DNA from 2 places in the Pseudomonas sp. GW821-FHT02C04 genome. Region 1 is predicted to be linked to the other one. Evidence: riboswitches for the same ligand, from Rfam matches in the RefSeq annotation. Region 1 holds a riboswitch; the other holds the start of a gene.
What was found. A riboswitch is a leader RNA that binds a small molecule or an ion and turns the genes downstream of it on or off. The one in region 1 is predicted to bind cobalamin.

Region 1 (3,205 bases):
TCGGCGCCTCTGTCGCGTATCACCTGGCCTGCAAGGGCGCGGAGGTGACCGTGGTCGAAGCTGGAGATATCGCAAGCGGCGTGACCGGGCGCTCGTTTGCATGGATCAACACCTCGCACAACGGGCCTGATCCTGTCGCGCAAATTCGTGGGGCGGCCATTCAGGAATACCGTCGACTCGAAGCACAGTTGCCCGGACTGGAGATTCGATGGACCGGTTCCCTTTCATACGGCGCGGGGTCGGAAACCGAGTCGCCAGCCGCCAATCCCCGCCCCTCCACAACGCGGTTGTCTCGTCAGCAAATTCTCGAACTTGAGCCCAATCTCAGGCATCCCCCGCAGAGCGCTTTTTACGATACCGAAGCCGGTGCGCTGGACGCCGTACAAGTCACCCACGCGTTGATTGCAGGTGCCCGGACACTTGGCGCAAAAGTGCTTACGCAAACCCGGGTGCTCGGTTTCACTACCCGCAATGCCAAGGTGACAGGCATCAAAACCGCAAAGGGCATCATCGACAGCGACGTGGTTGTATTGGCCGCCGGGACCGGTATCACGCAGCTGACGCAGGTTCTGAACCTGTCCCTTCCAATCGCGGCCTCTCCCGCCATTTTCATCCGCTACCGGATGCAACCCGATCGGGTGAACACGCTGATTTCCAGTCCTGAAATGGAAGTGAGACAAGGCTCGGAGGGGACGTTGCTGGCGGCGGAGGATTATCTGGACGACGCCCAGGAAAACCGCCCTGAAGCGATAGCGCTACGAACCGCAGCCGCCATCCGGGACGAATTGAGCGGGATCATTTCCATCGAACCGGAATCGTCCTGTGTCGGGCTCAGACCCATTGCTGCGGACGGCATACCCGTGATCGGCTATCTCCCCGGAGCCAATCACATCTACGTCTGCACGATGCATCCCGGCGTGACGTTGGCGGCAATTGTGGGTCGTCTGGCCAGTGAAGAAATTATCGAAGGAGAGGACTTCTCCGCGTTGAGCGCGTGCCGTCCCGGTCGATTTTTTCAGACGTGAGAACACTGGCGGTTGTCGAGAAATCAGCAACGGCAATCCGCAGCCCATGTTGACGAGCGGTCATCCGAATGTTCAGATGCCGCCCTGTTTCAGGTGTCCCATGCCGCCGTGCATGGGGTGAAACGGGAAACCGGTACGTTCCTTTCGAACAAGTCCGGTGCTGCCCCCGCAACGGTAGGCGCGTGATGCTTTCGACACACCACTGTGGCCAGACGGCCATGGGAAGGTGAAGGCGTCCATACGCGCGAGCCCGGAGACCGGCCTGAAATTCTGTTTGGCAAAATCCTGCGGTGGGCGGGCATGGGCCGGTGTCGGCGTGTGCGCGATGCCTTCTCCTGCATGCTCTTCTGCGAAGATCCTTTCGAGAAGACAATGATTCGACCTTTCAACACTCCGGCTCCATCCCTGTTGCTCGGCTGTCTGTTCAGCCCCCTGTTGCTGGCGGACGACGCGCCGCTCGAACTCACTCAGCAAATCGTGTCCGCGCCGTCCGTGGAGTCCACGACCGTGGCCGACATGGCACAGTTCGGCAGCAAGGTCGAGATCGTCACCCGCGAGCAGATCGAGCGCGCCGGCCCCAGCGCCGATGTCAGCCGCGTGATGCAGATGTTCATTCCCGGCCTGTACGTCGCGCCGAAAAACGGCCCGTTCGACTACGGCACCTATTCCCTGCTGGGCGGGCGCAACGATGACACGCTGATCCTGCTCGACGGCGTGCGTCTGAACAATCGCCTGTACGGCGGCCTGTATCTGGACACCCTGCCGGCCAACGCCATCGAACGCATCGAAGTGCTCAAAGGTGGGCAGAGCCTGCTGTTCGGCACGCAGGCCGTGTCCGGCGTGATCAACATCGTGACTCGCAGCCCGCAGAGCCGCAAAGCCTCCGGCGAAGTGAACATGGGCGTGGATACCTTCGGCGGCACCACCGAGGATGCGCGAGTCGAGAACATCTTCACCAACGGTTTCGGCGACCTGGGCTTGCTGGCCTACGTCAGTCATAACGTTTCGGATGGCTATCAGCCGTTTCGCAATCGCGACATCAAGAACGACAGCAACAAGAAGCGCGCCTACGAAGTCACCACCTTCGGCGGCAAGGCGATTCAGTCCTTTGGCGACGATGCGCGGATGGAATTGTTCTACCAATACGCCGACGCCAACCTCGACTTCGCCCGGCCGGTCGACAACCACAAGACCACCAACGACCGCGTCCAGCAGATCGCCACGGCGACCTTCGAACAGCCCCTCAACGAGCGCCTGAGCTATTTCGTCAAAGGCCACATCAACGACTGGGACACCCGCTACACGCGCATCAACAACACCGCCAATGGCGGCACCAGAACCATCAATCACAACGACTACTGGGGCTTCACCGACTGGGGTGTGCAGGCCGAAGGCAAGGCTGAATTGCCCGGCGGCCATGTGCTGGTGTTCGGTACAGACAACCAATGGTTCAAGGGCCAGGACGATGTGCTGATCATCGACAATGACAAGGCTGAAGCCCACGCGCTGTACACCCAGTTGCGCCCGCAGATCGACGCCCTGCCCGACTGGCACCCGAGCATCGGTATTCGTCACGAAGCCATGGGCGGCGGCGACAGTGCCACGGTCGGCATGCTCACTTCGCTGTATGACCTCAATGAACACTGGGCACTGCGCGGCCAGTACGGCACGGCCTACAAACTGCCGAACGCCGAGCAACTATTCGTCAACGAACCGGGCGACGAGTTGGGCAACCGCAACCTGAAACCAGAGAAAAGTCGCAACGCCGAACTCGGCCTCGACTACAAAGGCTTGCTGCTCGATCGCGAGTTCAGCGCCAGCGTCACCCTGTTCAAACGCAAGATCGACGACCTGATTACCCTCGACGACATCCAGTGGGTCAACGGCCAGGGACAGATCCAGATGCGCGGTTTCGAGGCGGACGCCAAACTGGCGCTCAACGAGCAATGGAGCCTGCAGGCGGACATGACCCGCAACCTCACCGAATCGCGCGCAGGCGTCACGCTCAACGACGTTCCGAGCTTCTTCGCCCGATCACGCGTCGGTTATGAGTCGGTTGACCGGATGTGGGGCGCCGGGGGTGCAATCCGCTACATTCGCGATGTGATCAGCTCGAAACAGGTCGAGTACGGCCATTACGCCGTGGTGGACGCCGATGCTTATCGCTACCTGGACGGCGC
Region 2 (3,205 bases), on a different contig from region 1:
GACGCTCGGTGCCTGATGTGCGGCTTCAAGCAATCGGCGAAGCAATTCAGGCTCGACCGTGCCGCCGCTGAAGTGGCGCATGTCGCGACGTTCGGCGATGGCGCGATAGACCGCTTCGCGCTCGGTTTCAGTGAAGGCGTTGTCGGTCATGGTACCAACAGTGTGGCAATCGCCGACGGATTCGACGGGAAGTAAAAATGCACGTACGAGGCAGTCATCCGCCCTTCCCGATACACCGCTTCGGCGCCACGCCCGCCATTGGGGCTGTGGCCGCGGGCGATGGGGGTCAGTTCGGTGGTGGTCAGGGAATGGTGATAAGTGTGGCCGCGCAGCAAGCCTTCCGGCAGTTCGACGGATTGCAGGGCCAGCGCTGCCAGACGCTTCTGCATCACCGCATCACCCTTGAGCAAACCGACCAGTCCGGCGCGGGTGCCTTCGACATCGGTCAACGAATCGAGCAAATACAACATGCCACCACATTCGGCGAGCAACGGTTTGCCGGCGGCGTGATGCGCGCGGATCGCGTCGAGCATGGAGGCGTTCTGCGACAAGGCAACGTGATGCAATTCCGGATAACCGCCGGGCAGGTACAAGCTGTCGGCCTCGGGCAATTGCGTATCGCGGATCGGCGAGAAGAAGCTCAACTCCGCGCCCATCGCCCGCAACAGATCAAGACTGGCGCCATAGGTGAAGGCAAACGCCTCGTCCCGGGCGACGGCAATTCGCACGCCTTCGAGCAGTCTTTCGGTCTTCACGATTTCAGGCGCGGCGAATTCGACGGCCGGTGGCAGCGCTACCTCGCAGGTGCTGGCCAGCGCTTCGGCGGCGGCGTCGAGGCGCACGTCGAGATCATTGAGTTCGCTGGCCTGCACCAGACCGAGATGGCGGCTTGGCAGTTCGATCCCGGTTTCCCGGGACAACGCGCCGTACCAGCGCAGGCCTTCGGTGAGACTGCCTTCCAGCAATTGCGCATGGCGTACCGTGCCGACGCGGTTGGCCAGCACGCCGGCAAACGGCAGGTCCGGCTGATAGCGCGCCAGACCCAGGGCCAGCGCACCAAACGTCTGAGCCATGGCCGTGCCATCGATCACGCCGAGTACCGGCACGCCGAAATGCCGCGCCAGATCGGCGCTCGACGGCGTGCCGTCGAACAAGCCCATCACGCCTTCGATCAGGATCAGATCGGCTTCAGCGGCGGCTTCCCACAGCAGTCGACGACTTTCCTGCTCGCCGACCATCCACATATCCAGTTGATAGACCGGCGCACCGCTGGCGCGCTCTAGGATCATCGGGTCAAGAAAGTCCGGGCCGCACTTGAACACGCGGACCTTGCGCCCCTGATTGCGGTGCAGACGGGCCAGCGCGGCGGTGACGGTGGTCTTGCCCTGGCCGGAGGCCGGCGCGGCGATCAGTACCGCCGGGCAGTGACGTGGTTGATTCAAAGTTCGACGCCTTTCTGCGCTTTGATACCGGCCTGGAAGGCGTGTTTGATCATGCCCATTTCGGTGACGGTGTCGCCCATCTCGATCATTTCCGGCTTGGCAGCGCGGCCGGTGACGATCACATGCTGCATCGGCGGACGGGCCTGCAGATCGCTGAGCACCTGATCCAGATCGAGGTAACCGTGCTTGAGGGCGATGTTCAGCTCATCGAGCACCACCAGGCCGATCGACGGATCACGCAGCAGCTCACGGGAGACTTCCCAGGCAGCCTCGGCAGCGGCGATGTCGCGCTGGCGGTCCTGGGTTTCCCAGGTGAAACCTTCGCCCATCACATGAAAACGTACCTGCTCGGGGAAGCGGCGGAAGAACAGCTCCTCCCCGGTGCTGTTGCGGCCCTTGATGAACTGCACCACGCCGCACTGCATGCCGTGGCCCATGGCGCGGGCGAGCATGCCGAACGCCGAGCTGCTTTTGCCTTTGCCATTGCCGGTCAGCACCAGCACCAGGCCGCATTCGTCTGGCGAATTGGCGATGCGCTCGTCGATCACGGCTTTTTTGCGCTGCATGCGCGCCAGATGGCGCTCGTCGCGTTCGGGGGAATCAGTCATGGGGGAGCTCTCCGTTGAGGCTGGATAACGGCGGGCAGGCACAAGAATAGAAGGCAACAAGCCTGGCATCGCCCACCGTGATGCCGCTGGATGGATCAGGCCGGTCTCCGGGCTCATGAGCGGCCTTGGCCTGGCTGCGCGCCTTCCCGCTTTGCAGCAGTGGCATCGGACGCAGCTTTTACTCATTTACCGTTGCGGGGGCAGCGCCGGGATCGTGAGGATTCTTCGCTTGAAGACCCGCCTCACCGGCTTCCCTGTTTCACTCTGTCGACAGCGGTCACAGAGCACCTGAAACAAGCCGCGAAGGTTAGAGGGTTGGGGGGGGAGCGTCAAATGAAGAGGCCCCCTGAAAGCGAATAACTGCCGTCGATCAATTATCTGACGCCAATCTTGTGCCACACTGTCAGCAGTGATATCAAAGAGCCATGTTTTTTGACTGCAGAGAGCACATCACAATAACAAGGGAGAGCACCATGCAAGGCATGATCATCAGCAATCCGCGGCTGGAATTCCTGCGCCCGGTGCTGGAACGCTGGTTTGACTGTATCGACCGCTACAACGCCGTGCGCGGCGACAACGACACGCCGTACTGGCATGACGAAAAAGCCAACCTCGGCCTATTGTCCGCCGCCGCGTGGATGGCCGAACTGGTCACCCTGCGCGATACCGCCACCCGCAAGCAGAACGAGGAAGGCGAACGCAACGCCCGCGCCGACCTGTTCCTGGCCGGCGCCGAAGATCGCGCGTACATCCAGGCGACGCAACGCTGGCCGCGCGTCAACAGCCTGAATCTGACCCAGGCCCTGGCCGATATCACCAGCGACGCCAAGCGCATCAGCTACGCCAGCGATCTCAAGCTCGGCTGCCTGTTCGTCGCCCCACAGAAAGCCCAGCACAGCGCCAGCCCCGAGGAACTGCAGGACATGGTCGACGACCTGCAAAAGGAACACACCTGCGCCGTCGCCTGGTATTTCCCCTACGCCTATCGCAAATTGCGCAGCGAGGCCGGCAACTACCACCCCGGCATTGCCGTGCTGTTCAAGGAAGCTCGCGGCTGAGGGGTGGAACCATCGGGCTCGCGCACTTCTCTATGATTAGGAATGCATTCATAGGGAAGATCAGTAATGCGCAAGCCCCACCTCGTTTTCGTCATCG

Region 2: another riboswitch for cobalamin. It lies ahead of cobO (cob(I)yrinic acid a,c-diamide adenosyltransferase); the one in region 1 lies ahead of AC07VV_RS02650 (TonB-dependent receptor plug domain-containing protein).

What each region holds. Positions count from the first base shown of each region.
Region 1 is NZ_JBWKVT010000001.1:597,667-600,871, reverse strand. It holds gene AC07VV_RS02655 (NAD(P)/FAD-dependent oxidoreductase) at 1-1,025, shown strand, start outside; cobalamin riboswitch at 1,100-1,305, shown strand; gene AC07VV_RS02650 (TonB-dependent receptor plug domain-containing protein) at 1,398-3,205, shown strand, end outside.
Region 2 is NZ_JBWKVT010000003.1:34,294-37,498, forward strand. It holds gene bluB (5,6-dimethylbenzimidazole synthase) at 1-150, opposite strand, end outside; gene AC07VV_RS12075 (cobyrinic acid a,c-diamide synthase CobB) at 147-1,442, opposite strand; gene cobO (cob(I)yrinic acid a,c-diamide adenosyltransferase) at 1,439-2,050, opposite strand; cobalamin riboswitch at 2,132-2,357, opposite strand; gene AC07VV_RS12085 (hypothetical protein) at 2,524-3,108, shown strand; gene AC07VV_RS12090 (PQQ-dependent sugar dehydrogenase) at 3,175-3,205, shown strand, end outside.